3 regions of the Mesorhizobium sp. M1078 genome follow, and region 2 is predicted to be linked to each of the others. Evidence: predicted binding sites of a transcription regulator. Region 2 holds the regulator's gene; each other region holds the start of a gene.
What was found. Region 2 encodes PhoB, which activates phosphate uptake and scavenging genes when phosphate is short. Its sites were predicted from a motif close to TGTCATNNANCTGTCAT; they were not measured.
Positions count from the first base shown of each region.

Region 1: NKH38_RS18620 (bifunctional 2',3'-cyclic-nucleotide 2'-phosphodiesterase/3'-nucleotidase) is a predicted target of PhoB. The motif match lies at 2,136-2,152, and genes of this name have one in related genera.
Region 3: NKH38_RS20580 (esterase-like activity of phytase family protein) is a predicted target of PhoB. The motif match lies at 1,643-1,659, and genes of this name have one in related genera.

Region 1 is NZ_JAMYMP010000013.1:133,029-136,258, forward strand. Features, by position in the region: gene NKH38_RS18620 (bifunctional 2',3'-cyclic-nucleotide 2'-phosphodiesterase/3'-nucleotidase) at 55-2,034, opposite strand; gene NKH38_RS18625 (NAD(P)/FAD-dependent oxidoreductase) at 2,176-3,230, opposite strand, start outside.
Region 2 is NZ_JAMYMP010000014.1:92,401-95,630, forward strand. Features, by position in the region: gene pstB (phosphate ABC transporter ATP-binding protein PstB) at 1-173, shown strand, start outside; gene phoU (phosphate signaling complex protein PhoU) at 215-919, shown strand; gene phoB (phosphate regulon transcriptional regulator PhoB) at 936-1,625, shown strand; gene NKH38_RS19430 (ROK family protein) at 1,656-2,891, opposite strand; gene xylF (D-xylose ABC transporter substrate-binding protein) at 3,147-3,230, shown strand, end outside.
Region 3 is NZ_JAMYMP010000016.1:7,490-10,719, reverse strand. Features, by position in the region: gene NKH38_RS20580 (esterase-like activity of phytase family protein) at 67-1,542, opposite strand; gene NKH38_RS20575 (ferritin family protein) at 1,766-2,080, shown strand; gene NKH38_RS20570 (LacI family DNA-binding transcriptional regulator) at 2,108-3,133, opposite strand.

The DNA of each region.
Region 1 (3,230 bases), on a different contig from region 2:
CGTGATTGAGCGGGCGTATGCCCGCTCGTTTTCCCTGTTACCTGCGCGTTTGACTCAAAGCAGGATGCGATACTTCGCAAACCCGGATTCGCCCTCGCCGGCCGGCTCGATCTTGAGCGATTTCACTCCCGATATAAAATCCTTCGCTTTGGGGCCGGTCTCGAACACGACGCTGGTGCCGGGCAGCGGCGTGAACGACCAATTGTCGTCGGCCGAGGGATTGATCGTGCCTTCGCTGACGACGTAGCGCACGATCACGTCGCGGTTGGTGTCCGGCGCCTCGTAGATGATCTTCGAGGCATTGATGTCGGGGAAATTGCCGCCACCGCCGGCGCGGTAATTGTTGGTGGCGACGACGAATTTCGCTGCCGGATCAATAGGCTTGCCGTCGAAGCTGAGGCCGATGATGCGGTTCGAGCCGGCATTGGCGACGCCACCCTTGGCATCGTATTTCGGCAGCTGCGACAGGTCTATTCCGTAGCTGACGCCATCGATCACATCGAAATTGTAGGACGGGAATTCGGTGTCGATGAGCGCCTGGTCGGCCTTGCCCGGCTCGATCTTCCGGAAAATGCCGGCCGACATTTCCAGCCATTCCTTCACTTGCGCGCCGGTGATTTCGACGGCGCGCACCGTGTTCGGATAGAGATAGAGGTCGGCGACGTTCTTGATGGCGATGTCGCCCACCGGCACGTCGGTATAGTAGTCGGCGCCGTTGCGCCCGCCGGCCTTGAAGGGTGCTGCCGCCGACAGCAGCGGCACATCCTTCCACTGCGTGCTCTTCAATATGTCCTTGAGATACCAGCTCTGCGCCTGGTTGACGATCTGCACCGACGGATCGTCGGCGACCAGCGCGAAATAGGAATAGAGCGGCGCCGAGGTCTTGCCGACCGGTCGGCGGACATAGGCAAGTGTCGCCTCATGGTCCGGCTTCAGCGCATCGACGACGCGCTGGTCGTCCGCCACCGTCGGCTTGTTTGCCTTGTCGACGCGCTGGTAGATCGGCCTTGCCTCCGATGTGGCCGAGGCTACGCGCCATTTCGATCCGTCCCGTTCCAGAAGCAGATCGATCAGACCCATATGCGAGCCCCAGAAACCGCCCATCACGGCGGGCTTGCCCTGCAGCGTGCCTTTCTCGGTGTCGACGCCTTCGAGCGCCTGAAAATCCTTCTTGCCGGGGAAGACGAGATGCTGATGGCCGGTGAACACCGCATCGATGCCTTCGACGCGGGCGACGAAGAAGGAGGCGTTCTCCATGCCGTCGCCCTGCTTGATATCGATGCCGGAATGCGAGAGCGCGATGACGATGTCGGCGCCCTCCTCCTTGATCTGCGGCACCCATGCCCTGGCCGCCTCGACGATGTCGCGCGTCCTGACATTGCCTTCCAGGTTCTTCAGGTCCCAGACCATGATCTGCGGCGGCACGAAGCCGATGATGCCGATCTTGATCGGCTGCTCGGCGCCCGACCCGTCCTTGATCTTCTTGTCGAGGATGACATAGGGCTTGAGGTAGAGCTTGTCGTCGCGCGGTTTGGCGGCAAGCTCGGTGCCGCGGATCAGATTGGCGCAGACGAAGGGGAAATTGGCCCCGGCCAGCACCTTGTCGAGGAACGACAAGCCGTAGTTGAACTCGTGATTGCCGAGCGTCGAGCATTCATAGCCCAGCAGGTTCATGCCCTTCATGATCGGATGCAGATCGCCTTCCTTGAGGCCCTTCTCATAGGCGATGTAATCGCCCATCGGATTGCCCTGCAAAAGATCGCCATTGTCGATCAGCATCGCATTGGTGGCTTCCTTGCGCACCGCCGCGATCAGTGAGGCCGTCCGCGACAGGCCCATCGTGTCGTTGGCTTTGTCTGCGTAGTAGTCGTAAGGCAGCACATTCACATGGATGTCGGTGGTCTCCATGATCCTCAGATGCGCCTGATTGGCCTGCGCTCGGGCGGAAAACGGATGCAGCATGATCAGCGCCCCGCTGGCGGCCGCACCGGCAAGAAAACTACGGCGGGAGACGGGGTAATTGAGATGCGGCATTGGTTTTCCTTCCCAGCGACGTGACAAGATCCCAGCCCCGGGCGGAAGCTTCGCGCCGAAAACCGGCCATGTCCATCGGGAAGTCAGTCGATCAGCAAAAGGTGACGGCTGGATGAATATCCTTGGCCGCGGTTGAGAACCTCAGCCCTTGTTATCATCGCCCTGGGTGATCAGCCGCGCGCTGCGCTGGCCGGTGAAATAGATCCATAGCCAGCTAAGCGACACCGAGAGCCGGTTGCGAAAACCGATCAGGAAGTAGATATGCGCCACGCCCCACAGCCACCAGGCAAGCCATCCCGTCAGCTTGATCGAGCCGAAATCGATCGCGGCTGCCCACTTGCCGATCGTCGCCAGGTCGCCGGCATGTTTGTAGCGGAAAGGGCGCGGCGCGCTATCGCCAGCCAGCCGCGCCTTGATCGTCGCCGCAACATGCTTGCCTTCTTGCTTGGCCGACGGCGCCACGCCGGGGACCGGCTTGCCATCCGGCCGCAACACATGCGCGGTGTCGCCGATGACGAAGATCTCCGGACTGTTCGGCACGGTCAGATCGGGCTCGACCATTACCCTGCCCGCCCGGTCCACCGGCGCGCCCAGCCACTCTCCCGCGGGCGAAGCCGCTACGCCGGCGGCCCACAGGATGGTTCGCGCCGGCAGATGCGTCTCGCCAAAGACGACGCCTTCGGCATCGAGGCGCGTGACGGCGCGGCCAAGCTCGACCGTGACGCCCCGCCGCTCCAGCGCCTTGCGCGCATAGTCGGACAGCTTTGGCGCGAAATTGGCTAGGATCCTGTCTCCGGCCTCCACCAGCACCACACGCGCCTCACGCGTGTCGATGTTGCGGAATTCGCCGCGCAGCGTTTCATGCGCGAGTTCGACAATGGTGCCGGCAAGCTCCACGCCGGTCGGGCCGCCGCCGACGATGACCAGTGTCAGCAGTGCCTGGCGCTTGGCCGGATCGGTCTCGCGCTCGGCCTGCTCGAAGGCGAGCAGGATGCGCCGGCGAATGGTGGTTGCGTCTTCAAGCGTCTTCAGCCCGGGCGCGAAAGGCTCCCATTCGTCGTGGCCGAAATAAGCATGACGCGCGCCGGTGGCGAGCACCAGCGTGTCGCAGGGAACAGAACTGCCGTCCTCAAGCAGCACGCGTTTGCCTGGACGGTCGACGCCGGTGACGTTGCCGAGCAGGGTCGTCACGTCCT
Region 2 (3,230 bases):
AGAACTACACGATCGTCATCGTCACCCATTCGATGCAGCAGGCGGCGCGCGTCTCGCAGCGCACGGCGATGTTCCATCTCGGCTATCTCGTCGAGGAGGGCGCCACCGACAAGATGTTCACCAACCCCGACGACAAGCGCACCCAGGACTACATTACCGGCCGCTTCGGCTGAGCCGTCCGGCGGGTGAATTTTCAGGCACGAGGACCAAGATCATGGGTGAACATACCGTCGCCTCCTTCGATGAAGAGCTCGGGCAGATCAGCAAGCTGATCCGCGACATGGGCGATCTGGCAGGCTCGATGGTCAGCGGCTCGACCAGGGCGCTGCTCAATTCGGACAATGCGCTGGCACAGCGTGTCGTTTCCGACGACGCCATCATGGATGCGCGCCAGCGCGAACTGGACGACCGCGCCATCACGCTGATCGCCAAGCGTCAGCCGATGGCCAACGATCTGCGTGCCGTGGTCGGCTCGATCCGCATGGCGGGCGACCTCGAGCGCATCGGCGACCTCGCCAAGAACATCGCCAAACGCGTCGGCACCGTGGGCTTGAGCGTCACGCCGCGCGACCTCTCGCACTCCATCGACGCCATGGCGCAGCTGGTGCTGATCCAGGTGCAAGGCGTCGTCGAGGAATATGCCGCCACCGATGCGGCAGCGCTTGCAAAACTCAGGAATGACGACGAGCGCATCGACGTCAAATACACGTCTGTGTTTCGTGAGCTCTTGACCTACATGATGGAAGACCCTCGCAACATCACCGCCTGCACGCATCTCTTGTTCTGCGCCAAGAATCTTGAGCGCATCGGCGATCATGTCACCAACATCGCCGAAAATGCGTATTATGTGCTGACCGGCCAGCAACTGCCCGCCAATCGTCCGAAGCAGGACGAGACGGCGATGGCCATGCCGGCCTGATGAGGGTGAACTGCCGATGATCGCGCCACGCATCATGGTCGTGGAGGACGAGGAGCCGCTAGGCGTGCTCCTCCGCTACAACCTCGAATCCGAAGGCTATCACGTCGAGGTGGTGACACGCGGCGACGAGGCCGAGATCCGCCTGCAGGAAAACGTGCCCGATCTCCTGGTGCTCGACTGGATGGTGCCCGCTGTTTCCGGCATCGAGCTCTGCCGGCGCCTTAGAGTGCGGCCCGAAACCGAGCGGCTGCCGATCATCATGCTGACCGCGCGCGGTGAGGAAAGCGATCGCGTGCGCGGCCTGTCCACCGGCGCCGACGACTATCTGGTCAAGCCATTCTCGACGCCGGAGTTCATGGCGCGCGTGAGGGCGCTGCTGCGCCGGGCCAAGCCGGAAGTGCTGTCCAGCGTGCTCAAGGTCGGCGACATCGTGCTCGACCGCGAGTCGCACCGTGTCTACCGCAAGAAGAGCGAGATCAGGCTCGGACCGACCGAGTTCCGGCTGCTCGAATTCATGATGCGCCATCCCGGCCGCGTGTTCTCGCGCAGCCAACTGCTCGACAATGTCTGGGGCGAGACGATCTATATCGACGAGCGAACCGTCGACGTCCATGTCGGGCGCTTACGCAAAGCGGTCAACAACGGCCGCATGCCGGATGTCATCCGTACCATTCGCGGCGCCGGCTACGCGATCAGGGAAGACTAGGATGCTGCGCGTCGCGCCGTTGCCGGCCATTCAGACGACATGCTTGCCGGATTTGGCCTGAATGCCCGGCGCGAAAATCTCCTGATCGACGAAGCCGAGCGCGCGCATGGCACAGCCTTCGCGGATCAGCGGCAGCTCGTTGGGCTCGGTGTCGAAGGAGATCGATTTCGAGTGCTGGCCGCCGGCGGTCTGGGCGATCGCTTCGCGCAATGCCGGTTCGATCAAGTCGAAGGCGGCGGCGCTGACGCCTACCATGGCGACGGGTGCCGGATCGATCAGCGCAAACAGGCTGCCGAGGCCGAAGCCGAGCGCCTCGCCGGCCTTGCGATAGGCTTCGCGCTCCGGGCCGTCGGTTTCGCGGGCGCGCGCGGCGAGTGCGCGCATATCAGCGTCGCCGATATCGACCGGCTCGGCATCCTCGCCCATCATTTTGGCGCTGCGCCAGATGGCGTAGTTTCCGGCATAGGCCTCGACGCAGCCGCGCCGCCCGCAGCGGCAGAGCGCGCCGCCCGGACGGTGGATCATGTGGCCGAACTCGCCGCCCGAGGAATGGGTGCCGGTGAAAAGTTCGCCTTTCAGCACCAGTCCCATGCCGATGCCGTGCGACAAGAGGATGGCGATAAAATTGTCGCGGTAGCGCTCGGGCTGGCGCCATTGCAGCGCCACCGCCATCATATTGCAGTCGTTCTCCATGGTGGCCGGAATGCCGAATTCCGCTTCCAACATGTCGGCGAAGGCAATGTCGGTCAGTGGCGTGATTGGCGACCACAGCATGGCCCGCGCCTGCGAATCGGTGATGCCCTGGATGCCCATGGCAATGCGGGCGATGCTCTGGACGTCCAGGTCCGGGTCCTCGAGACGCCGCCGGACGATTGCTACGCATTCGCCGATCAGTTCGTCGCGCGGCATGGTCAGCGTGTCGAGCCGGCGCTGTTCTTCCGCGACCACCTGGCCGGCATAGTCGATGACGGTGACGGAGAGGAAGTTCAGCGACAGCACCACGGTCATCACCGCCGCCGCTTCCGGATTGAGGCCAAGGCCGACCTGCGGCCGGCCGCGTTTCAGCGAGCCGGTCTCGCCAGGCTTGCCTTCAATCAGGATGCCTTCTTGAATCAGATCAGACGAGATTGCCGATATGGTCGAATGGCTGAGGCCGGTGGTCGCCGCAATCTCGGTCCGCGACGGCTGGCCGGCCCGGCGCACGGCCGAAATCACCATCGCGCGGTTGCGACGGCGCAGATCGTCGTGGCGGATTCCAACCGACATTTGTTTCCTCCCGGCCTCCTCGCGCCTCATGATAGTGAAGGCGTTCGACGGCACCAGCCAAATATTGGCAGACGCCGGCAGCCCTGTCATTGTTTATTGCGGAGCTCGAAAAAATTCGGCAAGGCCATCAGAAACCATGTTGACAGCGCTTTATCATTGAACCAGTGTTTTTTCGAGGCTCGAAAAAATGGAGCCTCTGTGTGCAGGCCTTCGGGCCGGTTTTGTCGCGCCGTGCGCGGCGCAGGGAGGGTTATAATGAACAGATTTGCAGCCGCCATGCTGGCGGGCGTCGCCATGTCGCTGGCGCTGGTCTCGGTCGCGCAGGCGAAGGACAAGGTC
Region 3 (3,230 bases), on a different contig from region 2:
CATCGCTGATCGCCGACAAACGTTTAGAGGCGGACGCGCCGGGCGCGTCCGCCTTTCCGTAAACGGCTACTTCTTGGCGAGGCCCGGAAGCGTGACCTGATAGACCAGGAACATGGTGTCGACATCGGCGCCGTCGTCGGCCTTGTAGGGCGCGCCGACCTGAAAACCGTCCTGGGTGAGAAAGTCGTTATCGTTGCCGACGAACAGGAAATAGTCGTCGGGCAGCGCCGGATCGAGCAGGCTGACCACAGACATTGCTTCCCACTTCTCCGAGAGATTGTTCTTGTCGTTCGGCTTGCCGTCATGCAGGCCGAAACGGCCGAGTTCCTTGTTGTCGTTGATGTCAATGAACGGCGTCAGCTTGGCCGGGGTCACCGAGGGGTCGAGCACGCCCTTGGGCGCCAGCGGCTTGTCGGCGGCATCGAAGGCGCCGCCGGCAATGTCGGTGGCGCCAGAGACGTCGACGACGAAAATCTGGCGCAGCAGCGAAGTATGGCCCTTCACCCCCTGGCCGTTTCCGCTGTCGCGCGCCAGCATCAGGAAGGTCTTGTCGGACAGCGCCACGATTTCGCTCTGCGCGGCGACCTTGGTCTTGTCCTTGGCGTCCTTGAACACCGGCAGCGGCACGGCATATTCATGCACCAGCTTGAGATGGGCCGGGTCGGAGGCGTCGTAGACCAGCGCGCGGGTGTTCTGGCGCGTCGCGGGCGAATCGCCGCCATCCTGGCGGGGCGCCGACTGCAGCACAGTGATCAGCGACTTGCCGTCCGGCGTCAGCGCCATGCCTTCGAGGCCTTGATTGTTCTGGCGGCCGGTTTCGGGATCCTTCGGATCGGGTTCGGCTGCACCGGGGCCCGGATTGTCGGAGGCGAAGTTCGGCGCGCCCTTGCGCATCGGCACCAAAGCGGCGGGCGGCTGCGTTGCCGACAACAGATGGCCGTCGGCCGAGAAGCGGTAGATGTTGGGGCCGTATTCGTCAGAGATGAACATGGTGCCGTCGGGCAGCCGCGCGATCGCCTCATTGTCGAGCGCCAGCTTGCCATTGGCCTCGGGCAGGATCGGCAGGTCGCCATTGGCCGCGCGCACGCCGTTGAGCGGATCGAGGCCGGTGGCGTCAGCGCCCTTGTCGTCGGTGAGGAGCAGGGAATCGGCAAGCGTCGCCTTGACGCCTGTCTGTTCCTGGCCGGAGGTGGGCGTGGCGCCCAGTGCGGTCGGCGTGAATTCGATATGAATAGTGTTGAGGCGCGGCCGGTAATCGGTGGTGCCGACGACATTGTAGCCACGGTCCGGCAGCAACCAGAGCGAGCCCTTGTAGCCGTCCGCGCCACGGGTCCAGCTTGCGGCGTCGATGGACATGCCGGAGCCGGAGCCGAAGGTCTCGCCGAACTTGTCCTTCTGATCGGCCGGGATGCGGCCGACGCCGACCAGGCCCTTGTTGACGAAGCCGCCAACGGTGGCGGTGCTGTCGGCAAGGGCAGGGGTCAGGGCGGTAAACAGCGCCAGCGCGGCGCCGAGCGACACGGTTCGGTGCGAGATTTTCATGGAGATCCTCTTTGTGACGGAACGGGCCGGAACGGCCGGATGACGAAGCCGCCGCAATCGACGATGCCGCGCCCACCGATGAGCGGTCTAGGACGCGAAGATGATAGTTGCGTGACAGACCGTGTCGCACGCGCTCCGGAACCATTTTCCAGCCTGATCCGTTGCACGCGAGCCCAAGCGTCGCCTGCGATGGCCGGTCGAGCCCCGGGCCCAGGAGGGATAAATGGGTTTCGATCAGTATCACGAGCCACCGGAAGAACTGACGCAGGAGGTGCGGACCTTTGCCCGCATGATCACCTCGTTGATCGAAGAGGCCGAGGCGATCAGCTGGTACGAACAGCGCATGTCGGTCGAGAAAGACCCTCAGGCCAAGGCGATCATGAAGAACGCGCAAGGCGAGGAGTTCAAGCATTTCGGCATGGATCTGGAATTCCTGCTGCGCCAGAAGAAAGACTGGCGCACGGAACTGAAGGAAATCCTGTTCACCACCGGCGACATCGTTAAGGCCGGCGAGCGGGGCGAGAAGAAGGTGGATTGAGGCCCGCCGGCCTTCCTCCGCGGCGGATCAATCGCTGTCGCGCGCGATCAGTTCCAGCGGCCAGACTTCGCGGATGATGCGCGGACCTTCCGGGCCGGCAAAGGCGGGAAGCGAGGCCAGCAGCATTTCGGCCAGCCGCCGGCCCATCGGCTCCAGCGACGGACGGAAGGCGGTCAGCGCCGGCGAGAAATAACGGCAGAGCGGCGTGTCGACGATGACGATCACCGCGATGTCGTGGCCGGGCCTGATGCCCATCTCGGCCAGTGCCTTGCAGCCGCCGAGCGCCATTGCGTCATTGTTGAAGATGATGGCTGTGGGCCGGTCCTTGGAGAGCATCACGCGCGGCGTCACCTGGTAGCCTCCGGCCTCGTTGATGAAGCCGTCGGCGATCAGGCCGGGGTCGACTTCGATGCCATGCCGCCCCAGCGCCTTGCGGTAGCCGTCGAGGAACAGGTAGCCGAAGTTGAGATCCAGCGAAGGGCGGATGGCGGCAATGCGGCGGTGGCCGCGCGCGACCAGCCGGTCGACGGCTTCATCACCCGCCCTCTCGAAATCGATATCGAGCGAAGGATAGGTGTCGTCGCCGGATTGACTTCGGCCAAGCGTGGCGAAGGGAAAGCCAGCCTTGCTGAGATAGTCGATCCGATCGTCTTCCCGCCGTGTATTGGCCAACACGACCGCGTCGGCTCGGCGCGTCTCAACCACGCGGCGCAGCCTCTCCTGCTGATATTGGCCGGGCTCGCCCATGACGACCATCAGATCCAGGTCATCCTCGGCCAGTCGGCCCTGCAGACCGATCAGGAACGGGATGAAGAACGGTTCGCCATATTGCTGGTCGCCCGGATGCGGCTGCAGCATGAAGGCGATCGAATGGGTGGTGCCTTGCCGCAGACTGCGGCCGGACTGGTTGGGCGAATAGTTCAATTGCTTGGCGGCGGCGAGCACGCGCTGGCGGGTGTCGGCATTGACGTCGGCGCGGCCGTTCAGCGCCCGCGACACGGTGCCGATCGAAATGTTCAGGTGACGCGCAAGGTCATGGATGCTGGACGCCAAGGACAGTTCTCCCCCTGTCTTGGCTAGCACCGGCTGCCGCCCAGGCCAAGGCTTCGGGATGATTTTCGCTGGCAGCCGATTGACATTCTACGCCATC